DNA from 3 places in the Pseudomonas sp. CBS genome. Region 3 is predicted to be linked to each of the others. Evidence: riboswitches for the same ligand, from Rfam matches in the RefSeq annotation. Region 3 holds a riboswitch; each other region holds the start of a gene.
What was found. A riboswitch is a leader RNA that binds a small molecule or an ion and turns the genes downstream of it on or off. The one in region 3 is predicted to bind cobalamin.
Positions count from the first base shown of each region.

Region 1: it holds a riboswitch for cobalamin, as region 3 does, so the genes downstream of both, NVB75_RS08655 (CbtB-domain containing protein) here and cobO (cob(I)yrinic acid a,c-diamide adenosyltransferase) in region 3, are expected to answer to the same signal.
Region 2: it holds a riboswitch for cobalamin, as region 3 does, so the genes downstream of both, NVB75_RS00195 (CbtB-domain containing protein) here and cobO (cob(I)yrinic acid a,c-diamide adenosyltransferase) in region 3, are expected to answer to the same signal.

Region 1 is NZ_CP102929.1:1,927,004-1,937,691, reverse strand. It holds gene lepB (signal peptidase I) at 1-607, shown strand, start outside; gene NVB75_RS08675 (hypothetical protein) at 737-1,777, opposite strand; gene istA (IS21 family transposase) at 2,393-3,943, shown strand; gene istB (IS21-like element helper ATPase IstB) at 3,940-4,686, shown strand; gene NVB75_RS08660 (hypothetical protein) at 4,858-5,067, opposite strand; adenosylcobalamin (AdoCbl) riboswitch at 5,358-5,497, shown strand; gene NVB75_RS08655 (CbtB-domain containing protein) at 5,499-5,711, shown strand; gene NVB75_RS08650 (CbtA family protein) at 5,730-6,461, shown strand; gene NVB75_RS08645 (flavin reductase family protein) at 6,563-7,072, opposite strand; gene NVB75_RS08640 (methionine synthase) at 7,076-8,110, opposite strand; gene NVB75_RS08635 (DUF1852 domain-containing protein) at 8,138-9,121, opposite strand; gene NVB75_RS08630 (methylenetetrahydrofolate reductase C-terminal domain-containing protein) at 9,611-10,688, opposite strand, start outside.
Region 2 is NZ_CP102929.1:50,045-60,732, forward strand. It holds gene metH (methionine synthase) at 1-1,416, opposite strand, end outside; gene NVB75_RS00165 (fatty acid cis/trans isomerase) at 1,581-3,872, shown strand; gene NVB75_RS00170 (acyltransferase) at 3,954-4,976, shown strand; gene nfuA (Fe-S biogenesis protein NfuA) at 5,036-5,620, shown strand; gene cobM (precorrin-4 C(11)-methyltransferase) at 6,551-7,297, opposite strand; gene NVB75_RS00185 (cobalamin biosynthesis protein) at 7,380-7,772, opposite strand; gene NVB75_RS00190 (CbtA family protein) at 7,769-8,467, opposite strand; gene NVB75_RS00195 (CbtB-domain containing protein) at 8,479-8,667, opposite strand; cobalamin riboswitch at 8,762-8,978, opposite strand; gene fabF (beta-ketoacyl-ACP synthase II) at 9,015-10,283, opposite strand; gene NVB75_RS00205 (helix-turn-helix domain-containing protein) at 10,397-10,688, shown strand, end outside.
Region 3 is NZ_CP102929.1:6,118,933-6,129,620, forward strand. It holds gene NVB75_RS27955 (C40 family peptidase) at 1-6, shown strand, start outside; gene NVB75_RS27960 (C40 family peptidase) at 151-693, shown strand; gene NVB75_RS27965 (sorbosone dehydrogenase family protein) at 827-2,140, opposite strand; cobalamin riboswitch at 2,240-2,479, shown strand; gene cobO (cob(I)yrinic acid a,c-diamide adenosyltransferase) at 2,558-3,169, shown strand; gene NVB75_RS27975 (cobyrinate a,c-diamide synthase) at 3,166-4,557, shown strand; gene bluB (5,6-dimethylbenzimidazole synthase) at 4,554-5,204, shown strand; gene cbiB (adenosylcobinamide-phosphate synthase CbiB) at 5,201-6,109, shown strand; gene cobD (threonine-phosphate decarboxylase CobD) at 6,102-7,091, shown strand; gene NVB75_RS27995 (cobyric acid synthase) at 7,088-8,539, shown strand; gene cobU (bifunctional adenosylcobinamide kinase/adenosylcobinamide-phosphate guanylyltransferase) at 9,297-9,818, shown strand; gene cobT (nicotinate-nucleotide--dimethylbenzimidazole phosphoribosyltransferase) at 9,815-10,688, shown strand, end outside.

The DNA.
Region 1 (10,688 bases), 3.0 Mb from region 3:
CCGTACGTCCCTGGCCGATTGGAACCCCATTCCATCCGGCTCCATGCGCCCGACATTGCTTGAAGGTGATGTGGTGCTGGTCAATCGCGTGGCGTATGACCTCAAGTTGCCCCTCACCGATATTTCCCTGGCCAAACTGGATAACCCCCAGCGCGGCGATGTCGTCACGTTCTCTTCGCCCAAGGACGGCACGCGCTTGATCAAACGCATTGTCGGCATCCCCGGCGATACCCTGGAAATGCGCGACGAGGTGTTGTGGGTCAACGGTACGCCGGCCACCTACAGTAATGGGCAGGACATCAGCGAGCCCATCGCTCCGGGCCACACGGTCCCGGGGATAAAGCTGACCGAGCGTGCGAACAACAGCCAGCGCACGATTCAGTTCATGCCGACGGTACGGGCGTTACGCGATTTCGGCCCGGTGGTGGTGCCTGCCGACAGTTACTTCATGCTGGGCGACAATCGCGACAACAGCGATGACTCTCGCTATATCGGGTTCGTGCCGCGTCGGCTGTTGATCGGGCATGCGCACCATATCCTGGCGTCAGCGCAGATCCTGAACCATTGGATGCCACGATTGGGTCGATTTGGCGCGCCGATACTCTAGTGGGCTGATCATGGGAAATTGCACCTCACTTGACCAAGCGTTTGCATTCCACTTGACCACCTGTTTGCATCGGATTTGACCAGCCGTTTGCATTGGATTTGACCACCCAAAGCACGCAGTGGTGGAAAGCTAAAAAAGCGATGTGGGTGGCACCTTTTGAGGCTCGCCGTCAACGATGCACATCCATCCCCAGGTTCTGAGTGCTGACGTTTTGTGGAACTCTTTCACTAAGTCCCCCGCGATCTCGCCGACGTCGTCTCGCAAGGCAAACTGCGGACGCATCGCGTACATGACGTCCAATCCCATATCGCCGGCTAGAAGCTTGCACATCAATCTGGTGCGTAGCTTCCAAGGAAGGCTCTTTCCACGTCGTTCCGGATGATGGAAGACCATGGCGTTCAGATGAGCTGACGCGTGAATGTAGTCAGTGCTACTCATCCAAACCTCTAAGTGGGCAGGTACACCAAGGGGCAACACATTGAAGACTAGCCAGTCGATCAAGACCACTGCGACCCCGCGTGCTTGTAGCTCCATGGCGAGCATCAAAAGCACTTTGTGCAACGAATCTGCTGCTTTGATAGCCAAGGCACGACGGCCCATCTGATCTGCTTCCATCACTATGGCTACCAGCGCCGCTAGGCTATCTAAACTCGCCCTGCGCTCAAGCTTTTCTAGCAGGTTTTGAGTGACCAATTCGCGCTGTAAATTGCCCCACGCCGTGTCGCTGGCGGTTCGGAACAACACCCCCTGTACTTCGGCATTCAACGTTCCAAAAAAATGGTCGAAATCGATTTCCTCTTGCTTGATGCTTAGCTTGAGCAGTGTCCATAACGGATGATTCAGATCGCGAGAAGATCCCGGTGCCTGAAGCTCTACCTTGGCCAAGGTCTTGGCCTTGGGCGATACCGTTTTTTGCTCGTACCTTGACCACTTGCTTCGGTAATGCCGAATCGTGCCATTGCTATTCCTTCGAAACGAATCCGCTTCGAAATGCAGCTCAAGCGCGTAGGCCGTTTTGAGACCTGTCCGCTGCCTCAGCCCCTCGAACCAATAGCCCACGGCGAGCATTTCCACAGTGTTACTGCGGGGGTTGGTATTTTCCGGTACTTGTTCGCGCACATTATCTGCGAAATCCGAATAAATTTTCGCAATTCGTTTGAAGTCAGTCACTTACAAATTTCCAGCTAATGTTTGTACCGTAAAAAATGTAGAAGCCTTACGGCTGGAGTGCAAGAACGTCGTTTATTACTATTAACTGTGACCAAACCGGACATTAAGTGCGATGCGCGAGCCTCTTGAAATCCACAACCTGGCATCCGAATTAGAGCTTGATCTCAAAGATCGATATGGCCTGATGGTGGGAGGCAGTGCGTTGTGGAGAGAGCTGGGATACGCCTCGTATGACGCGTTCCGAAAAGCCAAGCAGCGTGGAACTATCGAAGTGCCACTTTTTGAAGTGCCTAGTCGTCGAGGCTTTTTCGCCCTGTCCAAAGAAGTCGCCTGCTGGATAGCCACGCATCGCTGCGCTAGACAGCAAGCCGTATAAATCAAACAAATAGGAGTTTCACAATGAGCCCAGGCTAGGAGTTAGCCGGTGGAATTGGGACACAAAAAAGCCCAGGGGTGGAGCCCTAGGCTTTTTTGATGGTGTTAGGTTTTGAGCCCTACGCACCACCATTCTGTGTTCCCTCCCGTTCGACGTCAAGTCGGCCACCTTCCGTTTGTCTGCAATATTCACACGGCGCGATTTGTGAGGCTTCGACACGCCTATCGCGAGGAGGACACATGAGGCTGCCAGTACAATCGCAGCGCGAGGTGCTGCGTCTCGCATGCGACGCCAGCTTGTCAAACAGATCAATCGGTCGCTTGGCCAAAGTTTCCCATAATACAGTTCGCACTATGCGCGATCAGTTGAAGTTGTGCGGACAAACCTGGGAACAGCTGCGACACCTGGACGATAAAGCGCTTGCGGAATGCCTACATACTCAGCGCAGGCCCACAGCGCAGAGAAAAGTGTACCCATCTTGGGTCGCCATTCACGAACAACTGAAACTGCCAGACATCACCCTTGAATTGCTTTGGCAAGAGTTTCGGGAAACGGAGCCAGATGGCCCCTCATACGCCCAATTTACAAGGGTTTATCGTGAGTGGCTGAATAAGCAAAAGCTAAGCATGAGGCAGATCCACCTTCCCGGCGACAAGTGCTTCGTGGACTTCTGCGGACGGACTATGCCTGTGACAAACCCGGACACAGGAGAAATTGCCCAGGCTCAGGTATTCGTGGCTACGCTAGGAGCTTCCGGCTACATATTCGCCACGGCAGTGGACAATCAGACGACGCCGAATTGGCTCAGGTGCAATGTTCTGGCGCTTGAGTATTTCGACGGGGTTCCACGCTTCATTGTCCCCGACAACTTGAAATCGGCGATCACAAAAAACACTCGGGATCAGGTCGTTCTGAACCGTGCATACTCCGAGCTTTCCGAGCACTACGGATTCAAGATATTTCCGGCCAGGCCTCGCAAACCGAAAGACAAATCGCTAGGTGAAATTGCTGTGCAAATCGTACAGCGGTTTGTGCTGGCAAGGCTGAGAACCAGGACATTCTTCTCGCTGGAAGAGCTAAACGAACAGATTGGATACTGGGTCGATCAGCTCAACAACCGGGTGACTCGAACGTACCCTAAGAGCAGGGCCACTCGGTATCTTGAACTCGACTACCCCGCGCTCGGCTCTCTCCCAGAACAGCGGTACAGCTACAGTCAGTGGGTCTACCAGATTCGCGTGGGCACTGACTACCACGTCGCATTTGAAGATCACAGCTACTCAGTCCCCTATCACTTTGCGAACCTGCTAGTTGATTTGCGCGTGCGCGACGATTGGCTGGACATCGTGTACCAGCGCCGCGTCATAGCCTCGCATAAGGTCAACAGACAACGAGGATTCAGCACTTTGAGCGAGCACTTGGCACCCAACCATAGTCGGTACCAAGACTCGCAACCAGACGCACTGATGGCCTGGGCTGAATCTATAGGCCAGGAGACGTTGCGGTACGTGAAAGACAATCTCGCTCTGCGCCGAGACTTTGCGACTGGCATGAAGGCAGTCATAGGCTTGAAGCAAGATGTACGCAAAGGGGACATCTCCGCCTCCCGGCTGGAATCAGCCTGTGCGTATGCTAATAACCTGAACATCCTCAGTTCAGAGCGCCTGCGGGCAATCATTCGTAACGAGTCCGATCTGCGGCCCAGCCCCCAACGATCCGCCCCTTTGGTCGAACACGCCAACATTCGTGGCGCCGAATATTACGCAACACAAGGAGATGAGCCGCTATGAAACCGGTATTCAACACTGTTCAGAATTTGGTGAGCCTTGGGCTGCACGGCATGGCCGTGGCTTACGAGCGTCAACTGGAAACCCCGGCATTATTGAAAGAGGCGTTCGACACAAGGCTCGGATTGATGGTTGACGCCGAAAACAGCGAACGAGAAAGCAGGAAGATTGCGCGTCTGTTGAAAGCTGCAAGGCTTCGTGAGAGCGAGGCCACGATGGACACGATTGAATTCAAATCATCCCGTGGCCTAGACCGGAATACCGTAATGGCTCTCGGGGAGTGCGACTGGTTGATACGGCGGCAGAACGTAATCATAACGGGGGCAACTGGCACCGGAAAGACTTGGCTGGCTTGTGCCCTGGCGAACCAAGCCTGCCGCCTTGGACGACCAACGCTGTATCGCACAGCAACCAAACTCTTTGAAGAAATCTCCCTGTCTTACGCGGATCACACCATGCCGAAACTACGACGGCAATTGATTCGCGCAGAGCTGCTGGTCATCGACGACTTGGGCATAGGCGGCATCGATGCTCAGCTCGGCCCGTTTCTGCTAGACGTAATTGATCAGCAGTCACAAAATGGTTCATTGCTGATCACTAGCCAGTATCCGAAAGAAAAATGGTATGACTTATTTTCCGACCCCACAATCGCGGACGCGATTCTCGACAGAATCGTTCACAAATCCCACTTCATCGAGTTGAAAGGTGACTCAATGCGTAGGGTGAAAAGCCGCCGACGCGCTTGAAGGACACTGTTCGCGCCTGGGCTGGTCAGGTCGAATGCAATTGGTCACGTCGAATGCAAACGGGTGGTCAAGTGCAATGCAATCTTCTGAATTCAGAGCACTTTTGGCGTGTTCCGTAAAGGCTCAATCATTTTGGGGTGCTTACGAGCCAACGCCACTGAAGCGACGCTGTCAGAAGGGATCGGGGCCACCCTCGACGCCGGTAAACGTGATCTCAGGAGGTACGCCTGTTCGCTGCCACCCGAATTGATAATGCAGCCACTGATACGCACCTTCTTGGCGGTCAGCTACGAGCAACAGCGTCCATCCGACCCGGAGCAGCAGATTGGCATTTTCTTCATTGCGGGTGCTGATCAGTTGAGTTGTCTTGTCGATGCTCATCAGATGGCCTTCAAGCTGGGATGATCTCGATACGATAGCTCAAGCAGCCACTCATCTCGACCATAGGGCGTTGGGGGTATCCACGCCCATGAATGAAGAGTCGGCAGTTCTCGTCTCAAAGTTGACAGCGGTCACAGATAGAAATCGGAGAATAGCGGGCACTCTTGCATGGGAAGTGTCGCTAACAGCATTCCTTTAAATCCTGCGCAACCTTATTTACGCCCGATCAGCGTCGCGAAAGCTTGGTGAGAATTCATGTAAGCCTCATCGCAGAAGGGCTACACTAACCGAGTTGTATCTTTATGTTACGAAGCAAGAAGTCGGTCAAAATCCGACGCGGTCGCGCCACTGTGATCGGCTCCACGCCGAAAGCCAGACCTTTCTTCGACCCTCCTCACCATTACCGGGACGCGAAATCCCAAGAGGTACTCATGGCTTATACCGCTACTACTGATACAGACATCTCCATCCCGACGATCCCTCTTGGCGAAGTGCTTCCGTGGGCGATCTTCGGTGGGCTGTTGCTGATGTTGGCAATCTACTTTGTCGGTGCCGAACAAGGTGCTACTGCGATTTTCTCCGGTGCCTACGTTCATGAGTTCGTGCACGACGGTCGTCATCTTCTGGGTTTCCCCTGCCACTGATTATTTGAGGTCTTTCACATGACTGGTCGTTTACTCGTCAGGGGCATGCTCGTCGGTCTGATTGCGGGCCTGCTGGCATTCGGGTTCGCCAAGGTGTTCGGTGAGCCGCAAGTGGACAAGGCGATTGCCTTCGAAGAAAGCATGGCGCACATGCACGGTGACGCCGACGAAGAGGAAGAACTGGTGAGCCGCGACATGCAAGGCAGCGTGGGGCTACTGACCGGCGTCGTCGTTTACAGCGTATCGCTGGGCGGCATTTTCTCGCTTGTATTCGCCTACGCGCTGGGCCGAATTGGTCGCATTGGCCCTCGTGGGCTCGCGGCGCTACTGGCACTGGCCGCGTTCGTGGTGGTGTTCCTGATCCCGGGCCTGAAATATCCACCGAACCCGCCATCCGTGGGTAACCCGGACACCATCGGGCTGCGCACCCAGCTGTTCTTCCTGATCATGTTGGTGTCGTTGATCGCTGCCGTGATTTCGGTCAATGTCGGACGCAAGCTGATGGCCCGAAACGGCACTTGGAGTGGCGCCATCAGTGGGGTCGCGCTTTATCTGGTGATCGTCTCGGTCGCCGCGTACCTGTTTCCGACCATCAATGAGGTGCCGGAGAACTTCTCTGCCGTACTGTTGTGGAAATTCCGTACAGCGTCGTTGGGCATTCAGGTCGTACTCTGGACGAGCCTGGGTCTGATTTTCGGCAAAGTGGCCGAGCATGCGCTTTACCCCTCCCTACAGGCTTCTCGCGTTTAAGCCAGCGGTCACGTCGGTAGCGGAGCGTTGATTATTCCGTTACCGACGTGGCGGCAGATCCTTTGTAACATCCAAGTCCCCGAACCTGCGCACGTAACGGCTCAAACCGTGCTATGTGTGGCGAGGTTGCGGTATTGCCCTTTGAAGTACAGCAACGGCTGTCCCGCAGTAGCTTGTTGCAGGTTCATCGCTTTCACTTCACCAATCACGATCACGTGATCACCTGCCACGTGCTCTGCGTGAATTTCGCAATCCAGCCAGTGCAAACTGCCAGCGATGATCGGATTACCCAGAGGCGATTCCTGCCAGTCCACCCCGAGCCATTTGTCCGTACCCCGCCGAGCGAACTGGTTGGAAATATCCACCTGCTCGCCCGACAGGATATTGACTGCGAATCGTCCTGCCCGGCGAATCCTGGGATAGCTCGCCGAACTGGACATGACGCTGAATGACACCAGTGGCGGACTCATCGACACGCTGTAGAACGACTGACAGGTGAAGCCAATCGGCTCGCCATCAACGTGCGATGAAATAACCGTAATACCCGATGCGTAGTGCCCGAGCGCTTCGCGAAAGCCCAAGGGCTCGATTGATTGACCAGGAAGTGACATCGCTCAACGCCCGTTCGAAAGTTCTCTGCGCACGATCTCTGCGCCGGCATTCAACGCGTTCAACTTGCCGCTGGCCACTCGACGAGGCAACGGCGCCATGCCGCAGTTGGTGCAGGGATAGAGTTTGTCCGCATCGACGAACTGGAGTGCCTTGCGCAGGGTATTGGCAACTTCTTCAGGCGTTTCAATAGCATGGTTAGCCACGTCGATTGCACCGACCATTACTTTCTTGCCGCGAATGAGTTCGATCAGATCCATCGGCACATGGGAGTTGTGACACTCCAGAGAGACGATATCGATGCTGGACTTTTGCAGCTTCGGAAACGCTTCTTCGTATTGTCGCCACTCCGAGCCCAGCGTCTTCTTCCAGTCGGTATTCGCCTTGATGCCGTAGCCGTAGCAGATGTGCACGGCGGTTTCGCATTTAAGTCCTTCAATGGCCCTTTCAAGGGTGGCAACACCCCAGTCATTGACCTCATCGAAAAACACGTTAAATGCAGGTTCATCGAACTGAATGATGTCGACTCCGGCAGCCTCCAGCTCTTTGGCCTCCTGGTTGAGGATCTTGGCGAATTCCCAAGCCAGTTTTTCACGGCTCTTGTAATGAGCGTCGTAAAGGGTGTCGATCATCGTCATCGGCCCTGGCAGAGCCCACTTGATAGGCTGCCCAGTTTGCTGACGCAGGAATTTTGCGTCTTCAACGAACACAGGCTTTTTCCGAGCAACGGCGCCCACCACTGTCGGCACGCTCGCGTCGTAACGATCACGAATCCTGACCGTTTCGCGCTTCTCGAAATCAACGCCGTCGAGGTGCTCAATGAAAGTCGTCACGAAATGCTGGCGAGTCTGCTCACCGTCACTGACGATATCGATGCCGGCCAGCTGTTGTTCATGCAGAGAAAGGCGCAACGCGTCTTGCTTACCCTCGACCAGCTCATCGTCCTGCAGTTTCCAGGGTGACCAAAGTGTCTCGGGTTGGGCCAGCCAGGAAGGTTTGGGCAAGCTACCAGCCGTCGACGTGGGCAACAGTTTTTTCATGGGGGATAACCTTAATGTTCTAAATAATCAGAAAGCGCAGCTAACGGACCATTGCTCAAGCACGGCTTGATAGGGCTTGATGAATTGTTCTTCGGCAAACTTGCCTTGCTCGACTGCCAGCCGACTACGCTCTTCTCGGTCATACACGATGCGAGTCAGCGAGTAATCCTGGTTCTTCAGACTAGGCTGATAGGATTTTCCAGCCGCCGAATTCGCGTTGTAGATCTCAGGCCGGTAGATTTTCTGGAAGGTGTCCATGGTGCTGATGGTGCCAATCAGTTCCAGATTGGTGTAGTCACCCAGCAGATCACCCGAGAAGTAAAAGGCCAATGGTGCGGCGCTGTTGGGCGGCATGAAGTAACGAACCTGCAAGCCCATCTTCTTAAAATACTCGTCGGTCAACGAGTACGCGTCCTGCTCGTACTCAAAGCCCAGCACAGGATGCTGGTTCTCGGTTCGATGGTAGGTTCTGGTGCTCGACACACTGAGGCAGATCACAGGCGGCTTGGCAAAATGCTCTTTGTAGGCACTTGAATTGACGAACGACTTGAACAGCTTGCCGTGCAAATCGCCAAAATCTTCTGGCGTGCTGAAACCGGCCTGGTTCTTGTTGTGCTCCAGCAAGCGCACGCTGAAATCGTAGTCCCGCACGTAGGACGAGAAGTTGTTGCCCACGATGCCGTTGATACGCTCGCCGGTTTTTTGATCAACAATCGTCGTTTTCAGCACCTCAATCAGCGGTATGGTGTGGTCTCGACTTTCAGCATCGATATTCATTTCAGCGGAAATGATATCCAACTTGACCGTGTAACGATCCCCCTTAGGGTTATCCCAATGCGCCAGAGCGTTGAAGCGGTTATCAATCATCTTGAGCGTGTTGCGCAAATTCTCCTCACGGCTCGCACCTCTGGCCAGATTGGCGAAGTTGGTCGTGATCCGAGTATTGTCGGAAGGAGTGTAATGCTCATCAAAGCTGATGCTGTTGATGGAAAAAGTGAATTCTTTGTTCATCGTGCCTGACACCCTGTTCGTCGCGCCAGACCTGAATTTGCTGATTGCCTTTCAGATGTGGCCATCGTTCCGTTTTCTCACGCCACAGCCTTTAAATCGCCGGTCGTGAAGAGCTGGGCGCATTTTATGCGGGGTGCCTGTATGAATAAAAACGAATTGATTTCAATAAAGTATTAGGAACGCTCATGATTGCGCAGCGGAGCGGCGCCAAGGGGATTGTGGAATCTCAGTCTGGGGTTACCGCTGCGTTTGCCGAGAGGAATCGCTGTAATCCCTCTTTTCGATAACCTTGAAAAATATCGCTGCGTACCAGAATGTCCTGGGCTCGTACGTAAAAGTATTCGTGCTCGGCAATGGTGACCCGGCCATACCTGCGTGCAACCTTGTAGCGGGTTCGCCTGACTGATTCGATGACCGGAGGCGCTATCGACTGCTTCTGCGGCATCGAGCCGTTACTTTCCTGGCTCAGTGCCTGCCGTGAGTTCGACGTCAATCGGATGTCCCTCTGGTCTGGCTAGCGTCAGCTTCAAACCACCGTGGCCAGGAGCTGCTGTGACGGCTGCCCTGTTCAACGCAAGGAATCAGTCGATCCGTGAGAATCTGAATTTGGCGAACCGATTTGGCAGTCCGGTACTTCACGCTGTGGATGCACTCGCGATCCCCAAACTCGCACCTGTTGAGGTGAGTGCCGCCGCAGGGGCCATTGGACAAGCCTTTCGGGCATGTCTCAGGGCAGATATACAGCGTGTCCTCTAGTCGACACTGCCCACAAGTGTCGCAGCCTACCAACGGGCGTTTTAGGCTCCGCTCCAACTGGCGCAGTAAAGACGCCCCTCTGTATGACGACCATACCGGGCGGCGGACGGCCCACCCCAAAGCCTTGCCGAGCAATTTGGTGCGGCTGAACAGACTCGAATGAAAGCCCGCCAACACGTGATAGCGCAGCGTTTCTTTCGACGTCGCCTTTACGCTGGACTCACCCAGATACCAGCTTGCTCCAGGCGGATTGAATGTGACTGCCAACTGGCCTGGCGGCTGCCAGCTGTCCGCCCAGGCTGCTGACCAGTGTTCCAGCGAGCCGATGTTCTTCTCCCAAATGGCAATTCTCTGCTCCAGAGCCTCAAGCTCTTGCGCGGTATGGATGCCAGACAGATGAATTCCCGCATACCCCATCAATCGCAAGCCAACGATCTGGAGGGCCAGGCGATCCGTGCAGCGTGACCGAGCATGCTCCTTGGAAACAGCTGCTTCAGCCGCAAGTACACCAAGCATTGGAGGGCTGACCACGATGCCTGGCACACTTTTCAGCAAGGATGCGCGCTTCTCGGTTAGCCCCATCACGCAAGCCAGCAGAGGCTTGGCCGTTTTCTGCCTGGTCATCCAAGTAATCGCCTCGATATGCTTCTTGGCATCGAAACCCAACTGGAGTGTGAGAAAATCTGCACCGGCAGCAAGCTTCTTATGCGCTTTGAGATACTGGGCGCAGCCTTCCTCTTCTCGATATTTAAATGGATTGAGTGCAGCCCCCAACAGCCAGTCCGGGCGAGCCGCGCGTGCGATTTGCAAG
Region 2 (10,688 bases), 1.2 Mb from region 3:
GTGGTGAATGAACTGCTCCACGCCTTCCTTCATGCTGATGGAGTTGACGATGCCCTTACCCTGGATGCACTTCAGGCCGGCCTCGATCACTTCCCACTTGGAGGAGTCGATCATGATCGGTACGCGGGAGATGTCCGGCTCGCCGGCAATCAGGTTGAGGAAGGTCACCATGGCCTTCTTCGAATCCAGCATGCCTTCGTCCATGTTGATGTCGATCACCTGGGCGCCGGCTTCCACCTGCTGCAGGGCGACTTCCAGGGCTTCGGTGTAGTTGTCTTCACGGATCAAGCGGGCGAAGCGGGCGGAACCGGTGATGTTGGTGCGCTCGCCGACGTTGACGAACAACGAGCTGCGATCAATGGTGAACGGTTCCAGGCCCGACAGGCGGCAGGCCTTCGGAATGTCCGGGATCGGGCGCGGTGCGTAACCGGCCACGGCCTTGGCGATGGCTTCGATGTGGCCCGGCGTGGTGCCGCAGCAACCGCCGACAATATTGAGGAAGCCGCTCTGGGCGAACTCTTCGATGACCTTGGCGGTTTCCGACGGCAGTTCGTCGTACTCGCCGAATTCGTTGGGCAGGCCGGCGTTCGGGTGCGCCGACACGTGGGTGTTGGCCTTGTTCGATAGCTCTTCCAGGTACGGACGCAGCTCGCTCGCCCCCAGTGCGCAGTTCAGGCCCACAGACAGCGGCTTGGCGTGGCTGACCGAGTTCCAGAAGGCTTCGGTGGTCTGGCCCGACAGCGTGCGGCCGGAGGCGTCGGTGATGGTGCCGGAGATCATGATCGGCAGTTCGACGTTCAATGCTTCGAACACGCCCTGTACGGCAAAGATCGCGGCCTTGGCGTTGAGGGTGTCGAAAATGGTTTCGATCAGGATCAGGTCGGCGCCGCCATCGATCAGGCCTTTGGTGGCTTCGGTGTAGTTTTCCACCAGCTCATCGAAGGTCACGTTGCGGTAGCCGGGGTTGTTTACGTCGGGCGACAGCGAGCAGGTACGGCTGGTCGGGCCGAGCACGCCGGCGACGAAGCGCGGCTTGGCCGGGTTTTCCAGGGTCTTGGCGTCGGCGATCTTGCGCGCCAGGCGCGCGCCTTCTACGTTTAATTCGTAGGCGAGGTCTTCCATGCCGTAGTCGGCCATGGAAATGCGCGTGGCGTTGAAGGTGTTGGTTTCCAGGATGTCGGCGCCGGCATCCAGGTAGGCTTTTTCGATGCCGCCGATCACGTCCGGACGGGTGATCACCAGCAGGTCGTTATTGCCCTTGACGTCGCTCGGCCAGTCGGCGAAGCGTTTGCCACGGTAGTCCTGCTCTTCCAGCTTATAGCTCTGGATCATCGTGCCCATGCCGCCGTCGAGGATCAGGATGCGTTCCTTGAGGGCTTGGTGGAGGGCTTGCAGACGAGCGCTACGATCGGGCATGGGACTACTCTGGTCAGGTATTACGGAGGGCGAAGATCATAACAAACCTGTGCGCTTTTAGAGCATGTGCCGGGTTTGCATGAATATCGCTCATGTTGTCGGGGGTGTTACATCGGTAGAATCGCCAGGTTTTTCACCGCACGCATTGAATCGGGACCGGGAACATGTCACTTCGCCTCATCGTCAGCGCCATTTTTGCGCTGGTCGCTATTACCGCACAGGCAGAAGGTCCCGCTCCGGCGATCTCTTATACCCGTGATATCCAGCCGATCTTCACCGAGAAATGCGTGGCCTGCCACGCCTGCTATGACTCGGCCTGCCAGCTCAACCTCGGCAGTGCCGAAGGCGCCGCACGTGGCGCGACCAAAGTGCCGGTATATGACGGCGAACGCAGCCAGGCCAGCCAACCCACCCGTCTGTTTTATGACGCCTCCGGCAAGGCCGCGTGGCAGCAGAAGGGGTTCTACTCGGTACTCGATGCCCAGGGCAGCCAGGCCGCACTGATGGCGCGCATGCTGGAGCTGGGGCATACCGCGCCGCTCGCGCCCAACGCCAAGCTGCCCGACGACATCGTGCTGGGCCTGAACCGCGAAAACACCTGCCCGATGCCGGGGGAGTTCAACGCCTACGCAGGTAACCACCCGAAGGAAGGCATGCCGCTGGCGGTCACCGGCCTGACCGACCAGCAGTACCAGACCTTGCAACGCTGGCTGGCCTCCGGCGCACCGATCGACGAACAAGGCCTGGCCCCAAGTGCCAAGGAAGCTTTGCAGGTACAGCAATGGGAAAACCTGTTCAACCAGCCCGGCGCCCGGGAAAGCCTGGTGGCGCGCTGGTTGTTCGAGCACCTGTTCCTCGCCCACATCTACTTTGAAGGCGGCGAGCCGGGGCATTTCTTCCAGTGGGTACGCTCGCGCACCCCGAGCGGGCAGCCGATCGACCTGATCAACACCCGCCGCCCCAACGACGACCCGGGTACCCAGGTGTATTACCGCCTGTGGCCGGTGCAGGGGGTGATCGTGCACAAGACTCACATCACCTATCCGTTCAGCGCCGGGAAAATGGCCCGGATCAAGTCGCTGTTCTACACCGATGACTGGCAGGTGAACGCCCTGCCGGGCTACGGACCGGGCCGGCGGGCCAACCCGTTCGAGACCTTCGAGGCGATTCCGGCCAAGGCGCGCTACCAGTTCATGCTGGATAACGCCGAATACTTCGTGCGCACCTTTATTCGCGGGCCGGTATGCCGGGGCCAGATCGCCACGGACGTAATCCGCGACAACTTCTGGACCCTGTTCCAGGACCCCGACCACGACCTGTACATCACCGATGCCCGCTACCGCGGCCAGGCCACGCCGTTGCTGGCGATGCCGGGGCAGATTGATGATGTGGGCAGCGTGCTCAGCCTGTGGCTCAAATACCGCGACAAGCGCAACGAGTACGAAGCGTTGCGCCGGGACAGCTATGCCGACCTGCCGCCGCCGAGCTGGTCTTCCCTGTGGGCGGGCAACGACAATGCCTTGTTGAGCATCTTCCGTCACTTCGACAGCGCCTCGGTGACCAAGGGCTTGATTGGCGAGGTGCCGCAAACCCTGTGGCTGTTCGACTATCCGCTGCTGGAGCGCACCTACTACCAGTTGGCGGTGAATTTCGATGTGTTCGGCAACGTCTCCCATCAGGCCCAGACGCGCTTGTATTTCGACCTGATCCGCAACGGCGCCGAGCAGAACTTCCTGCGCCTGATGCCGGCGGATTCGCGAGATGACTTCCTCGACGATTGGTACCAGAACAGCGGCAAGGTCAAGCTATGGATGGACTATGAAGCCATTGACGATGATAAGCCCACGGGCCTCAAGCTCGATGAAAAAGACCCCAAGCGTGACTTCGCCAACCAGTTGCTGGCCCGTTACGGCGACCTGAACGCCAGCCCGGACCCGATCAACCGTTGCATCAGCGCCTATTGCTCGCGTCCTGGCATCGACCCGGCACTGCAGGACGCCGAACAGGCCCTGAGCCGCCTGACCAATCGCCCGGCGGCGGGGCTCAAAGTGATCGACCTGTTGCCGGAAGCGACCATGCTGCGCATCGAAACCCGCAGCGGCAAACGTGAGATGTATAGCCTGTTGCGTAACCGTGCCCATAGCAACGTGGCCTTTATGCTCGGTGAGGCTTATCGCTATCAGCCGGGCCTGGACACCGTGACCATTTATCCCGGGGTGCTGAGCAGCTATCCGAACTTCATGTTCAACATCCCGGCGGAGCAGGTGCCGGCGTTTGTCGCTGCCATGGAGAACGCCAAGGACGCCAATCGCTTCGAGAAGATTGTCGACCGTTGGGGCATTCGCCGCAGCCATCCGCAGTTCTGGCAGTACTTCCACGACCTGTCGCAGTACCTCCACGAAACCACGCCGTTGGAAGAAGGCGTGCTGGACATGAACCGCTACGAGAATCTTTGATCGACCTTTGACCGTCGACGGCTGTCCCAAGCCATAGGCACCTGAATAACCGGTGTCGAGGGTTGGGAGAGCGGGTCGACGATGTTGATTTCAGTACAGGCACTGCGCGCCCTGGCGGCCTGGACCGTGGTGGGTCATCACTTCATGCAGATTTTCTTTGGTTTCCAGGCTGATTCGGCGCTGGGGCATCTGTTTGTCGACAAGGGCGCGGCGGGCGTGGATGTGTTCTTCGTGATCAGTGGTCTGGTGATCTTCCTTTCCACCGAGAACAAACAGCTGCCGCCCTGGCGATTCCTGGTGTATCGCCTGCTGCGGATCGTCCCGGCGTACTGGTTCTACACGGTGTTGATGGCACTGTTGGTGGTGTTTGCCCGGCCGGTGTTGCCGGACCAGAGCGTTGATGCGGCCCATGTGTTGATGTCCTTGCTGTTTATACCTTCCGAAAATCCCGGTGGTTATGGGATGTACCCGACCTTGAATGTCGGCTGGACCCTGAACTACGAGATGCTCTTCTACGTGCTGTTTGCCTGGGCGCTGCTGTTTCGGCGGCAGTGGCGGGTGCTGGTGGTGGGCGCATTGTTGTTCGCGGTGTGCCAGGCGTGGACGTCGTTTGGCTGGATCAGCGATTTTTATCGTTCGGACATCGTGTACGAGTTCTTGCTGGGAATTGGCATCGGCATGCTGTATCGCAAGGGCTGGATTCGCCCCGGCCTGTGGCTGCCCCTGGCGGGCATTGCCGGTGCGTTGCTGGCGATTTATCACTGGCCGGCATCACCTCGCGCCCTGACCTGGGGCTTGCCGAGCGCGGTGCTGGTGGTGGCCTGTATTTCGATGGAACGCTATTTCGAGCGTAGCCGACTGCTCAAGGTGATGGGGGACTGTTCCTATTCGGTCTATCTGATGCACGTGCTGGTGTTGTCCGCCGGCGGTTTTGTTGCCCAGCGTTATGGGGTTAACGCCTACGTGATGCTCGGCGTGTGCGTGGTGTTGATCGCCCTTGGGTCGTTGGCCAGCTATCACTGGTTGGAAAAGGGCAGTTATCGTCGGCTCAAAGGCTGGTTCGATGGCGACGAACGGTTGGTTCTTTTCCGACAAAAATACTAGGACTTTGTACCTCGGTAATAATTTGGCGTAAACTGCCGGCAAGCCTGCGAGGAGTTTCCATGACCGCTATTACCATTACCGACGCCGCCCACGATTACCTGGCTGATCTGCTGTCGAAGCAGAACACCCCGGGCATCGGGATCCGCGTCTTTATCACCCAGCCCGGCACCCAGTACGCAGAGACGTGCATTGCCTATTGCAAGCCGGGAGAAGAAAAACCTGAAGATACGGCGTTGGGGCTGAAAAGCTTCACGGCGTATATCGATGCGTTCAGTGAAGCGTTCCTTGACGATGCGGTGGTTGATTACGCCACTGATCGTATGGGTGGCCAGCTGACCATCAAGGCGCCGAACGCCAAGGTGCCGAACGTTAATGCGGATAGCCCGATTAACGAGCGCATCAACTATTACCTGCAGACCGAGATCAATCCCGGGCTGGCCAGCCACGGTGGTCAGGTGAGCCTGATTGATGTGGTGGATGATGGTATTGCTGTGTTGAAGTTTGGTGGCGGTTGCCAGGGCTGTGGCCAGGCGGACGTGACCTTGCGTGAGGGGATTGAGCGTACGCTGCTTGAGCGGGTTCCGGAGCTCAAGGGTGTGCGGGATGTGACTGACCATACGCAGAAAGAAAACGCCTACTACTAAGGGTGTTTGCTGCGGATGTGGAAAAACGGCGCCTCGTGAGCGCCGTTTTTTTTGGTTTGGATTCAGTGGGTTGGGTGGGGATTGTGAGGTTTTGGGTTAGGTATGTTGTGTACATATCCGTTATTTAGGTAACGGCGGCTTATGGTTCCGCTCTTACAGCGGGTCACTTTTGGCAAACGCCCCAAAAGTAACCAAAAGGTCTTTGCCCCACCACTCGGTGCCTCGCCTGGGCTCGGCATGCCCGCACTCCGGCCCGATTCCGCGGGCCGCCGCGACGGGCCATCCATGGCCCGGCGCGGCTAAATCGGCTTCCCTGCCGATTTACCCGCTCCACCGTGCCTACTTGCGGCCATCGTGGTTAACGGGGCCCGCAGATCAAAATCAAAAGCAGATCAAGATCAAAGGCACGCAGCCTCGCTGGCGCTCGACAGCTGCTACGGTCGGGGTGGCTCTGCTTTTCTGTGGGAGCGGGCTTGCTCGCGAAAAACCTGAGAGCGCCGCGTTCATTCAGAATGCCCGCGTCATCGTTAACGACCTTCGCGAGCAAGCCCGCTCCCACATTTTTTGGACCGTGCCCGCTTTAGATTTTGATTTGGCTTTTAACACTCAAGCCGGCCGGGAGGCCGCTGTGCTCTTGATCTGCTTTTGATCTTGATCTTAGGCGCCCCGTTAAACCACGCTGGCCGAACGCAGGCTTTGGAGCGTGGGTAACCTGGCAGGACGCCAGGTTAGCCGTCCTGGGCCAGGGATGGCCCATGACGGCGGCCCACGGTCCAAAGCCGGAGTGAGGGCACACCGAGCCTAGGCGAGGTGCCGAGTGGTGGGGCAAGAGCGTTTTGCTTACTTTTGCGCTCTTCAAAAGTGAGCCGCTGTAAGAGCGGAACCCATAGTCGCCGTTACCTAAATAACGGATATGTACCCCATCCCCCCTCAGGGCCGATACAAATGCGCATGCCCCGCACGATACAACGACGACTCACCAAAACTATCACTGGCCAAAACCCGACCCACCACAATCAACGCCGTACGCCGAAACCCCTTGGCCGCCACCTTCCCGGCAATATCCGCCAGCGTACCAATGGCCCAATCCTGATCCGGCCAGGTCGCTCGGTGCACCACCGCAATCGGACAATCCTCCCCATAGTGAGGCACCAACTCAGCCACGATCTTCTCCAGATGATTCACCCCCAGGTGAATCGCCATGGTCGTCCCATGCTGCGCCAAACTACTGAACGCCTCACCCTCAGGCATCGCCGTCTTATCCGCATACCGCGTCAAAATCACACTCTGCGCAATGTCCGGCAACGTCAGCTCAGCCTCCAGCAACGCCGCACACGCCGCCACCGCCGTAACCCCAGGAATGATCTGAAACCCAATCCCCAGCTCCCGCAACAGCCGAATCTGCTCCCCAATCGCCCCGTACAAACTCGGATCCCCGGAATGCACCCGCGCCACATCCTGGCCTTTCTCATGGGCCGTCTTGATCAGCCCAATGATCTGCTCCAGATGCAACTCCGCACTGTTAACCACCAGCTCCGCCTGATGCCCCTCAAGCACCGCCGCCGGCACCAGCGAACCGGCATAGATGATCACCGGGCAACTGCGAATCAGCCGCTGCCCCTTGACCGTGATCAGTTCCGGGTCGCCTGGGCCTGCGCCGATGAAAAAGACAGTCATGGATTCATTCCTGTGAAAAAAGCACGCGAGCAGCCCTCCAGATGAAGATTGCTCATGATCAAAGATGACGATTATCGGGAATTCAGCCGGCGCAAGCCAATGCAAAGGTGGCCTGGGCGGTTTTTTTGCGGGTGATCAGCAGGGTAGCAGGGCCTTGGGACAGGTGTTCTGCCAGTGCCAGGGCGGCACTTTCCGCGATGCCGTAGCAACCGGTATAAGCAAAAACCGTCTCCGACTTATGGCTCAATCGATCTTCATAGGGCGCCAATTGCGCCGCACTGAAAACCACCAAAGGCAGCTCCAGAATCTCTGCCAACTCAAGTAGCCCCGGCTCATCCTGCTTGCGATCAAGGCTGGCCAGCGCAGTGACGCGCTGGCGCTCAATGCCACCCTCGGCGAGGGCGGCATTGAACAGTTCAAGCAGGGCGTCGACAGAACAACCCCGCTGACAACCCAGGCCCACCGCCAGGATCATGCCGAATACTGACCATCACGGTTACGGCGAAACAACCAGGCACTGATCAACCCCAGCGCCAGCCAGAAGGCAACGTTGGTCAACTGCGAGGCAATCTTGAACTGAGCTTCCAGGGCTTCCGGCGCGAGCATCGAGTGGACTTCCGGCTGTGGAGCGCCAATCACATGGGGCACCGCCAGGATTGCCACGCCCAGGATTTTCAGCAGCCAGTTACGACCGAACACAATCAGCGCGATACCGGCAGCGGTGGAGGCGGCAGTGCCGATCCACCAGATCTGCCGTTGCGCCAGGTCTGCCGCCGCCGTGCCCGGCAGTTCAGGCGGCAAGCCCAGGGTCGGCGCCAACACAAAGGTGGCGTAACCGGCCAGGCCCCACAGCAGGCCTTGGGCCGTGCGGGTTGGTGCACGCAAGGTGTACAGGCCGGCAAGCATCAGGGCAAAACCCACGGCAACCACCAGGTTACCGCCCGTGGTCGACAGCACACGCTGCCAGCCATCTTCCGGCTCCCAGGCTTCGGCGTCGTGGCTGTGGGCCGCAGCGCCGGCATGCTCATGCACTTCGGTGGCCACGGGGGCCTTTTCGAAGGTTTCCGCCTGCAGAATCAGTGGGGCAACCCAGAAGCTTTGCAGCAAGGTCAGCAGCAAGGCGGCCAGAAGACCGGTGAAACCTGCGGTTTGGGCAATACGCTTGATCATGTCGGCAGGTCTCAGTGGCACGGGAACGCGGCGCTGTGGCGGGTATCGTGGGCGGCGTTGTGCACCGCTTCGATGTGCGAGAAACCGGCGAAATACACCAGGCACGCGCCGAGGATCGACGCACCGATGGCGGCGGTCAGGCGTTGGCTCAGGGTGGCAGTGGTGCTGGCGGTAGAGGCGGTGCTGCTGATGATCGACATGGCGCGTCCCTTCAGGGTTCAGGGTGCACGAGCGCATGAAAACCCCACGAGCCAGGCACGCAGGGTTCTGAACAGCGCCCGCCCACCGCGGGTTTGTTATCTGATTTTTTCGGGCCGGTCTCCGGGCTTGCGAGGGGCCTGGGCCTTGAAAGCATCACCTTCCCATGCCCTGGAGGCACAGTGGATTTGACGCTTCACTCGCTTACCGTTGCGGGGGCAGCACCGGACTCGTCACGCCCTTGAGTAAAGGAACATGACTCACCGGTTTCCCGTTTCACCCTGTGAAGGGCACCCGAAACAAGATGTGTAGGAGAGCATGGGCGGGCGATGGGCGTCAAATCGCCGCGTTAACCCCAGCGTTTGAACAACACACTGGCATTCACGCCACCAAAGCCAAATCCATTGGAAATCGCGTATTCAATCGGCAACGGCCGGGCTTGGCCACGGACCATATCCAGTCCTTCGGCAGCGGGGTCCGGGTTGTCCAGGTTGAGGGTCGCCGGGGCAATCTGATCGCGCAGGGCGAGCACAGTGAAGATCGCCTCGATCCCGCCCGCGGCGCCCAACAGATGGCCGGTCGCCGACTTGGTAGCGCTGATCGCGACGCTGGCATTTGCACCGAATAGCGTATTGATCGCCGCCAGCTCGCCGTTGTCGCCTACGGGGGTCGACGTGGCATGGGCGTTCAAGTGCTGGATCTGTGCGGCGCTGATCCCTGCTTGCGCAATCGCGAGCTCCATTGCCCGGCGTGCACCTGAGCCATCTTCCGGCCCCGAGGTCATGTGATAGGCGTCGGCACTGGTGCCATAGCCCACCAGCTCGGCGATAGGCGTCGCCCCGCGAGCCAGTGCATGCTCCAGTTCCTCGATCACCAATATCCCGGCACCTTCGCCCATCACAAACCCATCGCGGCCTTGATCGAACGGGCGCGAAGCCAGTGCCGGCGTGTCGTTGTAATCGCTGGACAGCGCACGCGCCGCAGCAAAACCGCCGAGGCTGACCCGGTGGATGCAGGCTTCGGCGCCGCCACACACGGCGATGTCGATTTCCCCTGCACGGATCATGCGCGCGGCATCACCAATCGCCTGTACGCCGGCGGCGCAAGCAGTGACGGGGGAGCCCAGCGGACCTTTCAGTTGATGCTGGATCGACACATGCCCGGCTGCCATGTTGCCGAGGAATGACGGAATCGTGAACGGCGAAAGGCGGCGTGGTCCTTTGCTGTCAGCCGTTCGGACGGCCTCGGCAATCGCGGGAAAACCACCCACGCCGGAAGCGATAATGGTCGCAGTACGTTCCTGCTGCGAGGGCGTTTTCGGACTCCAGCCCGCCTGGGCCAGGGCCTCTTGCGCGGCGGCCAGGGCAAACACGATGAACCGGTCCATCTTGCGTTGTTCTTTGGCCGGGATGACAGTGTCCGGGTCAAAGCCGGCTTCAGGGTCTTGGGTGCGGTCGAGCACTTGGCCGCCGATGCTGATTGCCAGGTCGCCGATCAATGCCTCGGGTAGCCTGCGAATCCCGGATTCACCGGCCAGCAGGCGCTTCCAGGTCTTTTCCACGCCGGTTGCCAGCGGGGTCACTGCACCCATGCCGGTCACAACAATTCGCTTACTCATGATCGCTTAGCTCCGCAAATTTCAGGTTGGTAGCATTGCATGGACGAAGCTATCATTATGAAAGTAACATCCGATAGCTTAAATTTCCGTAGCCGCCCCACAGAGGAACTGCAATGCAACGTAAGTCGCTGGTGAATGCCGAATGCCCGGTAGCCCGTGGAGTGGAGCGGGTAGGCGAGTGGTGGAGCATCCTGATCATGCGCGACGCGCTGCAGGGCCTGCGCCGTTTCGACGAGTTTTCCCAGAGCCTGGGAATCGCTCCGAACATGCTGACTCGCCGGCTCAACAGCCTGGTGGACGCGGGGCTGTTGGAGCGCCGGCAATACAGCGAGCGGCCGCCACGTTTCGAGTACGTGCCCACGCCGGTCGGCGAGGATTTCCGGGTGGTGATCATGGCGTTCGTCG
Region 3 (10,688 bases):
AAGTAAAGTTAAAGTGATACTTGAAGTTTGACGTGTAAGCGCTAGAATCCCTGGACATTGTTGTAAATCGATCGCGCGAGCCTTGCTTGCGCGTTCTGTTTTTCAACGTTCGGCAGCGAAAGCCGCATCCAGATCAGGATTGTTCTGCCCATGTCGACCTCGGCCCGCCTAATTCTTCTTGTTTGCGCCGCGCTGCTCAGCGCCTGCGCAAGCCGTCCTCCGCCTGCGCCCGTGGCCGTCAAGCCCAAGCCGGTGTTCAATACCTACGCCACCCAGAATTTTTCGCCTGCGGCCGAAGACGTGCTCTTTCGTGCGCTGGGCCTGGTCGGCACGCCTTATCGTTGGGGCGGCAACACGCCGGACTCGGGGTTTGATTGCAGTGGCTTGATCGGTTTCGTCTACCGTGACGCGGCGGGCATCTCTCTGCCGCGCACCACCCGCGAGCTGATCGTGATGCGCGCCCAGGACGTGAGCGAAAACAACCTGCAGACCGGCGACCTGATTTTCTTCGCCACCGGTGGCGGCTCGCAGGTCAGCCACGCCGGGATCTACGTGGGTGAAGGCCGCTTTGTGCATGCGCCGCAAACCGGCGGTACGGTGAAGCTGGACACGCTGTCCAAAGCCTATTGGCAAAACGCCTACCTGAGCGCCAAGCGTGTGTTGCCAGCCGAGCACCTGGCACGAAACCCCTAGGAAAACACGAAACCCAATGTGGGAGTGGGCTTGCTCGCGAATGCAGTGTGTCAGTCACTTTGTTGTCGGCTGATCCACCGTATTCGCGAGCAAGCCCGCTCCCACATTTGTTTTGCGGTGTTTGCGCAGTGGGCTATTTAGCCGCCGACACCCGCCACACCTTGTTCCCCACATCATCTGCCACCAACAAATCCCCCTGCTTGTCGATCACCACGCCGACCGGGCGGCCCATGGCTTTCTCATCGCTGTTGAGGAAGCCGGTCAGCACATCCACCGGCTGGCCTTTTGGCTTGCCTGCCTCAAACGGCACGAAGATCACCTTGTAGCCACTGTGGGGCTTGCGGTTCCACGAACCATGTTGGCCGATAAACGCGCCATTGCTGAATTGCGCCGGTAACTTGCTGCCATCAGCAAAGGTCAGTCCCAGCGAGGCTGTGTGCGGGCCGACTGCATAATCCGGGGCAATCGCCTTGGCCACCAGGTCCAGGTTCTGCGGTGTGACCCGCACATCCACGTGCTGCCCGTAGTAACTGAATGGCCACCCGTAGAAGGCGCCATCCTTGACCGAGGTGATGTAGTCCGGCACCAGATCGCTGCCGATTTCATCGCGCTCGTTGACGGCCGTCCATAGCGCGCCGCTTTGCGGTTCCCAGGCCATGCCGTTGGGGTTGCGCAGGCCGGAGGCGAAGATGCGGTGTTGGCCGGTGGCGCGGTCCACTTCCCAGATCGCGGCCCGGCCTTGTTCCGCTTCCAGGCCATTTTCCCCGACGTTGCTGTTGGAGCCCACGCTGACGTACAGCTTGCTGCCGTCCTTGCTGGCGATCACGTTCTTGGTCCAGTGATGGTTAATGCTGCCGCCCGGCAAGTCGGTGACGGTGGTGCCGGCGTCCTTGATCGAGGTTTCCCCAGGCTGATAAGGGAAGCGCAGCAATTTGTCCGAATCGGCGACATACAGGTCGTTGCCCACCAGCGTCATGCCGAACGGCGAGTTCAGGTTCTCCAGGAACACCGTACGGGTTTCGGCCACGCCGTCGTGGTCGGCGTCCCGCAGCAGGGTGATGCGGTTCGGGCTCGGCACGCCGGCCCCGGCACGGCCCATGACTTTCTCCATCACCCAGCCACGAATGCCCTTGGCATCATCCGGCTTGGGCGGCGCGTTGGTTTCCGCCACCAGCACGTCGCCATTGGGCAGCACGTACAGCCAGCGTGGGTGATCCAGGCCTTCGGCGAACGCGGCCACCTGGGTGCCCGCGGCCGGAGTTGGCTTGACGCCTTCGGGCCAGCCGATGGCCGGGGCGATGTTCACCGTGGGGATCAGGGTTTTATTCGGCTCCGGCAGTTTGGGCGAGGGTCCGGTGCCGTCGGACACCTGAAGGGTCGAGCTTTCACCACAGGCGGCGAGGGTGCCGGCGACCATGATCAGTAGGGCAAGTCGGGTCTTGTGCATGGTTTTCTCCTTAATACCTGTAGTGGTAGAGGAGCGCAGCGGCCCGATGGTTCACGCGCATGTCCGGCTTTAATTGACGCTCCACCCCCAACCCACTAACCTTCGCGGCTTGTTTCAGGTGCTCTGTGGCGTACGCGCCGACTGAGTGAAACAGGGAAGCCGGTGAGTGAGCGCACTTTTCTACAGTGCCGCCACGATTCCGGCGCTGCTGCCCCGCAACGGTAAATGAGTCAAGACGGTGCCTTAAGCCACTGTATCGCCCGCGATATGGGAAGGCGCACCCTCGGCATCCCATGCCACTCATGAGCCCGGAGACCGGCCTGATCCATCCAACAGCATCACGGTGGGCGATGCTTGGCTGTCTGTATTGTCTTTTTCCTGCCCGCCGTTTTTGTCCAGCCCCAACGGAGAGCTGCCATGACTGAATCCCCCGATCGTGACGAACGCCACCTGGCGCGCATGCTGCGCAAAAAAGCCGTGATTGATGAGCGCATTGCCAACTCACCGAACGAGTGCGGGTTGCTGCTGGTGCTCACCGGCAACGGCAAAGGCAAGAGCAGTTCTGCCTTTGGCATGCTGGCGCGAGCCATGGGCCACGGCATGCAATGCGGCGTGGTGCAGTTCATCAAGGGCCGTAATAGCACCGGCGAAGAACTGTTCTTCCGGCGTTTCCCCGAGCAGGTGCGCTTCCACGTGATGGGCGAAGGTTTTACCTGGGAAACCCAGGACCGTGCGCGCGACATCGTGGCCGCCGAAGCCGCCTGGGCGGTCTCCCGGGAAATGCTGCAGAACCCGGCCATCGGCCTGGTGGTGCTGGACGAGCTGAACATCGCCCTCAAGCACGGCTACCTCGACCTGGACCAGGTACTCGGCGACCTGCAAGCCCGCCCGCCGATGCAGCACGTGCTGGTGACTGGCCGAGGCGCCAAACCCGAATTGATCGAAATGGCCGACACCGTGACTGAAATGGGCATGCTCAAGCACGCCTTCCAGGCCGGTATCAAGGCGCAGAAAGGCATCGAACTTTGAACCAGCCCCGTCACTGTCCTGCTGTGCTGATCGCCGCACCGGCGTCCGGCCAGGGCAAAACCACCGTCACCGCCGCGCTGGCCCGTTTGCACCGCAACCTGGGGCGCAAGGTGCGGGTGTTCAAATGCGGCCCGGACTTTCTCGACCCGATGATCCACGAGCGCGCCAGTGGTGCGCCGGTCTATCAGTTGGACATGTGGATGGTGGGCGAGCAGGAAAGTCGCCGGTTGCTGTGGGAAGCGGCGGGGGAAGCCGACCTGATCCTGATCGAAGGCGTGATGGGCTTGTTCGACGGCACGCCGTCCAGCGCCGACCTTGCGCGGCACTTTGGCGTGCCGGTACTGGCGGTGATCGACGGCACGGCCATGGCCCAGACCTTCGGCGCCCTGGCATTGGGCCTGGCGCGTTACCAGCCGGACCTGCCGTTCGCCGGTGTGCTGGCTAACCGCGTCGGCACACTGCGCCACGCGCAATTGCTCGAAGGCAGCCTTACCGAAGGCCTGCGCTGGTACGGCGCGCTGTCCCGGGAAACCGGTATCGAGTTGCCCAGCCGCCACCTTGGCCTGGTGCAGGCCAGCGAATTGAACGACCTTGATCTACGACTCGACGCCGCCGCCCAGGCCTTGGGCAGCAGTTGCGAGGTAGCGCTGCCACCGCCGGTGGAATTCGCCGCACCCGAGTTGATCGAGACCCAACCGTTGCTGGCCGGTGTGCGCATTGCCGTGGCCCGCGACGAAGCCTTCGCCTTTACCTACGGTGCCAGCCTCGACCTGCTGCGGGCGATGGGCGCCGAGCTGTGCTTCTTCTCGCCGATTCGCGACCGCGCGTTGCCCGACGCTGACAGCCTCTACCTGCCGGGCGGTTACCCGGAACTGCATCACCAGGCGCTGTCGGAAAATACCCCGATGCTGGCCGCCATTCGCGCCCATCACGCTGCCGGCAAGCCGCTGCTGGCCGAATGCGGCGGCATGCTCTATCTGCTGGACTCGCTCACCGATGTCGACGGCACCCGTGCCGAACTGGTGGGCCTGCTCCAGGGTGATGCCGTGATGCAGAAACGTCTGGCGGCGCTGGCCCTGCAAAACGTCGAACTGCCCGAAGGCCTGCTGCGTGGCCACACTTATCATCACTCGTTGACCAGCACAGAATGGCAGCCGATTGCCCGGGGCCTGAGCCCGAATGGCGGGCGCGGCGCCGAGGCGGTTTATCGTCAGGGCCGGATGACGGCTTCCTACGTGCACTTTTACTTCCCGTCCAACCCGACAGCGGTGGCTGCCCTGTTTGCGCCAAGCCTTGAGACCGCCATCGCAGGCAAGCCAGCTCCCACACTTGACCGAGTTGAAACGCAATCTACGGTGGGAGCGGGCTTGCCCGCGATGAGGCCATGACGGACAACGCCTTTCCGGAAGCCGACCGCGAAGCCGTCTACCGCGCCATCGCCGAACGCCGTGACATGCGCCACTTCAGCGGTGGCACCGTCGCGCCTGAATTGCTCCACCGCCTGCTGCAAGCCGCCCACCAGGCGCCGAGCGTCGGCTTGATGCAGCCCTGGCGTTTTATCCGCATCAGCGACCGCAACCTGCGCGGCCAGATCCAGCAGCTAGTGGAAGAAGAACGCGTACGCACCGCCGAAGCCCTTGGCGAGCGCTCCGACCAGTTTATGAAGCTCAAGGTCGAAGGCATCAACGACTGTGCCGAAGTACTGGTGGCGGCGTTGATGGACGATCGCGAACGGCATATCTTCGGGCGCCGTACCTTGCCGGAAATGGACATGGCGTCGTTGTCCTGCGCGATCCAGAATCTATGGCTGGCCGCCCGCGTCGAAGGGCTGGGCATGGGCTGGGTCTCGTTGTTCGAGCCCCAGGCCCTGGCCGACCTGCTGGGCCTGCCGCCCGGCGCCAAGCCGCTGGCCGTGTTGTGCCTGGGCCCGGTGACCGAGTTCTACCCGGCACCGATGTTGCAGCTCGAAGGCTGGACCGAACCACGGCCACTGAGTGACATGTTGTACGAGAATGTTTGGGGAGTGAGTCAATGAGTGTGGCCTTGCTGAGTGTCGCTGCGGTGGCGCTGGATGCGCTGCTGGGCGAGCCCAGGCGCTGGCATCCGCTGGTAGCGTTCGGCAATTTTGCCGAGCGTATCGAGCAGCGTTTCAACTCCGGCGGCCGTGGCTGGCGCAGTCATGGCGTCACCGCGTGGGTGATCGCAGTGGTGCCGCTGACGCTGCTGGCCACGGCCCTGTCGTGGGCGCCGTATATCGGCTGGGTATTGGAAATCCTCGCGCTGTACTGCGCCCTGGGCATGCGCAGCCTCGGTGAACACGTGCTGCCGGTCGCGCAGGCGCTGCGCAGCGATGACCTGGACGAGGCCCGTAAGCGTGTCAGCTACCTGGTAAGCCGCCAGACCAGCGAACTGGACCAAACGGAAGTGGCCCGCGCGGCCACCGAATCGGTGCTGGAAAACGGCAGCGATGCGGTGTTCGCTGCACTGTTCTGGTTTGTGGTCGCTGGCGTGCCCGGCGTGGTGCTCTATCGACTGAGCAACACCCTGGATGCCATGTGGGGCTATCGCAATGAACGCTTTGAGCGTTTCGGCTGGGCCGCAGCAAAGATCGACGACGTGCTCAACTACATTCCGGCGCGCCTGGTGGCGTTGACCTACGCGCTGCTGGGCAAAACCCGCCTGGCCCTCAAATGCTGGCGCACTCAGGGCCCGACCTGGGACAGCCCCAACGCCGGCCCGGTGATGGCGGCAGGCGCTGGCGCCCTTGGCGTGGAGCTGGGTGGCGCGGCGATTTATCACGGCGAGCTGCACCAGCGCCCGCAACTGGGCGAAGGCCCGCCCGCGGATGCGGATTCCATCGAGCGTGGCTGGCAACTGGTGCAACGCGGCGTGTGGCTTTGGTTGCTGATCCTGTGTGTGGGGGCTGAATTTTATGCTTGAGCACGGTGGCCGCTTGCGCAAGGCGGCGTTGCAATACGGGATTGCAGAGGGCGATTGGCTGGACCTGTCCAGTGGCCTGGCGCCATGGCCGTTTCCGATCCCGGACATCCCGCTGCGGGCCTGGGCGCGCCTGCCTGAAACCGATGACGGCCTGGAACAGGCCGCCTGCGAATATTACGGCGCCCCCCATGTACTGCCGGTGGCCGGTTCCCAGGCCGCAATCCAGTTACTGCCGCGGCTGCGCCGGGCGGGCAAGGTCGGTGTGCTGTCGCCGTGCTACGCCGAGCATGCTGAAGCCTGGCGTCGCGCCGGCTATATCGTGCGCGAAGTACTGGAGCAGGAAGTCGACTTCTTCCTCGACGGCCTCGACGTATTGGTGGTGGTCAACCCCAACAACCCCACCGGCCTGAGCCTGCCGCCGCAACGCCTGCTGGACTGGCATGCTCGGTTGGCCCAGCGTGGCGGCTGGCTGGTGGTGGACGAAGCGTTCATGGACATCACCCCGCAACTGAGCCTGGCGAGCCAAGCCCATCAAGTTGGCCTGATTGTGCTGCGCTCCTTTGGCAAATTCTTCGGCCTGGCCGGCGTGCGGCTAGGGTTTGTGCTGGCCGAGCGCCAGCTGCTCAAGCTGCTCGCCGAACAGGTGGGGCCTTGGGCCGTCAGCGGGCCGACGCGGGTGCTTGGGCAAGTGTGCCTGCGCGATACCGTCGGCCATGCGCAACAGCGGTTGCGTTGCGAGTCGGCCAGCCAGCGTCTGTTTGACGTACTTGAACGCCATGGCTTGCGACCTCAGGGTGGCTGCGGGTTGTTCCAGTGGATGATCACGGACCGGGCAGAGCAGCTGCATGAATTCATGGCCCAGCGCGGTATTTTGCTGCGCCTGTTTGTCGACAACAGCAGCTTGCGTTTCGGCCTGCCGGATACCGAGGCCGACTGGTTACGGCTGGAACAGGCGCTGAGCGCCTACAGGGAAGCCTCATGAGTACCTTGATGGTGCAGGGCACCACATCCGACGCGGGCAAAAGCACGTTGGTGACCGCGCTGTGTCGCTGGCTGGTGCGCCAGGGCATCCCGGTGGTGCCCTTCAAACCCCAGAACATGGCACTCAACAGCGCCGTGACTGCCGAAGGCGGCGAAATCGGCCGAGCCCAGGCGGTGCAGGCCCAGGCCGCGAACCTGGCGCCCCACACCGACATGAACCCGGTGCTGCTCAAACCCAACAGCGACACGGGCTCCCAAGTGATCATCCACGGGCGCGCCGTGACCACCATGAATGCCGTGGCTTATCACGATTACAAAGCCATCGCGATGCAAGCGGTGCTGGCCTCCCATGCGCGGTTGAGTGCGGCGTACCCGGTGGTGATGGTCGAGGGTGCAGGTTCGCCGGCCGAGATCAATCTGCGGGCGAACGACATTGCCAACATGGGCTTCGCCGAAGCGGTGGACTGCCCGGTGCTGCTGATTGCCGACATCAATCGCGGCGGGGTGTTTGCGCACCTGGTGGGCACGCTGGAATTGTTGTCGCCCACCGAACAAGCGCGGGTCAAAGGCTTCATCATCAACCGGTTTCGCGGGGATATTGCGCTGTTGCAGCCGGGGCTGGATTGGCTGGAAGCGCGTACCGGCAAGCCGGTGGTGGGGGTGTTGCCGTATGTGATGGACCTGCATCTGGAGGCGGAGGACGGTATCGACCAGCGCCAGATCGACAAGGCGGCGCAGGTGCTCAAGGTGGTGGTGCCGGTGTTGCCGCGGATCAGTAATCACACGGATTTTGATCCGTTGCGGTTGCATCCGCAGGTGGATTTGCAGTTTGTGGGGCCGGGGCAGGCGATTCCTGCGGCGGACCTGATTATTTTGCCGGGCTCGAAGAGTGTGCGCAGTGATTTGGCGTATTTGCGGGCCAATGGGTGGGACACGGCGGTGGCGCGGCACCTGCGTTATGGCGGGAAGGTGTTGGGGATTTGTGGTGGGTTGCAGATGCTCGGGGAGCAGGTGCATGACCCGCTGGGGCTGGAAGGGCCTCGCGGGTCGAGTGCGGGGTTGGGGTTGTTGGCGCTCAGTACGACCCTGGAGGAGGAGAAGCAGCTGCGTAATGTGCGCGGGCGGTTGTTGCTGGAGGATGCCGAGGTGAGTGGGTATGAGATCCACGCGGGCGTAACCAGTGGCGCTGGTTTGGTGCGGGCTGCGGTGCAGTTGGACGATGGGCGTCGGGATGGGGCGCAGAGTGAGGATGGGCAGGTTCTTGGGACCTATTTGCATGGGGTGTTTGAGGCTCCGGCGGCCTGTAGTGCTTTGTTGCGTTGGGCCGGGTTGGAAGATGTGCAAGAGGTGGATTATCACGGGTTGCGGGAGCGGGATATTGAGCGGTTGGCGGATTTGGTAGAGCAGCATCTGGATACCGGGTTGCTGCGTTCGTTGTGTGGGGTTTGAGTTGGTTGTAATGGACCGTGTACATATCCGTTGCTGCGGTAACGGCGGCTTGTGGTTCCGCTCTTACAGCGGGTCACTTTTGGCAAACGCCCGGAATGCCGGCCCAGCCAAAAGTAACCAAAAGGTCTTTGCCCCACCACTCGGTGCCTCGCCCAGGCTCGGCATACCCGCACTCCGGCACGGCCATCGTGGTTAATGGGGCCCGCAGATCAAGATCAAAAGCACGCAGCCTCGCTGGCGCTCGACAGCTGCTACGGGCGGTGTGGCTCTGCTTTTCTGTGGGAGCGGGCTTGCTCGCGAAAAACCTGAGGGCGCCGCGTTGAATCAGGATGCCCGCGTCATCGTTAACGACCTTCGCGAGCAAGCCCGCTCCCACATTTGGACCGTGCCCGCTTTAGATTTTGATTTTGCTTTTAACACTCAAGCCGGCCGGTAGGCCGCTGTGCTCTTGCTTTTGATCTTGATTTTGATCTTAGGCGCCCCGTTAAACCACGCTGGCCGAACGCAGGCTTTGGAGCGTGGGTAACCCGGCAGGACGCCGGGTTAGCCGTCCTGGGCCAAGGATGGCCCATGACGGCGGCCCACGGTCCAAAGCCGGAGTGAGGGCACTCCGAGCCTAGGCGAGGAGCCGAGTGGTGGGGCAAGAGCGTTTTGCTTACTTTTGCGCTTTTCAAAAGTGAGCCGCTGTAAGAGCGGAACCCATAGTCGCCGTTACAAAAATAACGGATATACACACAGTCAAAAACAGGCACACCCCATGCTCCAGTTGATCCTCGGCGGCGCCCGCTCCGGCAAAAGCCGCCTGGCTGAAAAACTCGCCACCGACAGCGGCCTAAGCGTCACCTACATAGCGACCAGCCAACCCCTGGACGGCGAAATGACCGCACGCGTCGCCCACCACCGCGAGCGCCGCCCATCCGAATGGGGCCTGATCGAAGAGCCCGTCGAACTGGCCCGTGTCCTCAAGGAAAACGCCACCCCGAACCATTGCCTGCTGATCGACTGCCTCACCTTATGGCTCACCAACCTACTGATGCTCGAAGACCCCGACCGTCTCAAGTACGAGCGCGAGGCCTTGCTACACACCCTGGCCACCCTCCCAGGAGAAATCATTTTTGTCAGCAACGAGACCGGACTGGGTGTCGTCCCGCTGGGCGAATTGACTCGCCGCTATGTCGATGAAGCCGGATGGCTGCATCAAGCCTTGGCCGAACGTTGTCAGCGCGTTGTCCTGACCGTCGCCGGCCTGCCCCTGACTTTAAAAGGTACTGCGTTATGACCGACACCTGGTGGCTCAACCCCTGCAAAACGATCGACACCCAAGCCCACGAACAAGCCCTGGCCCGCCAGCAGCAACTGACCAAGCCCGCCGGCTCCCTCGGCCAACTGGAAGCCGTGGCCGTCCAACTGGCCGGCCTCCAGGGCCAGGTCAAACCCAGCGTCGACCACCTGTGGATCGCGATCTTCGCCGGCGACCACGGTGTAGTCGCCGAAGGTGTCTCCGCCTTCCCCCAGGAAGTCACCGGCCAGATGCTCCACAACTTCGTCACCGGCGGCGCCGCCATCAGCGTACTTGCGCGCCAACTGGACGCAAAACTGGAGGTAGTCGACCTGGGCACCATCACCCCCACCTTGAGCCTGCCCGGCGTACGCCACCTCAACCTCGGCGCCGGCACCGCCAACTTCGTCAATGGCCCGGCCATGACCGAAGCCCAGGGCCGCCTGGCCCTGCAAGCCGGCCGCGACAGCGCGCTCCGCGCCACCGCGAGCGGCGCGCAACTGTTTATCGGCGGCGAAATGGGCATCGGCAACACCACCGCCGCCAGTGCCCTGGCCTGCGCGCTGCTGGACTGCCAGGTCAGTGACCTGACCGGCCCCGGTACCGGCTTGAACGCCCAGGGTGTCAGCCACAAAGTCGCCGTCATCCAGCGCGCCCTGGCACTGCACGCAGGCGACCGTGGTGACGCCCTGAAAACCCTGTTCAACCTCGGCGGCTTTGAAATTGCCGCGCTGGTCGGCGCCTACCTGGCCTGTGCTCAAGAAGGGGTCGTGGTGCTGGTGGACGGCTTTATCTGCACGGTCGCCGCGCTGGTCGCCACGCGCCTGAATCCCGGCTGCCGTGAATGGTTGCTGTTCGGCCATCGCGGTG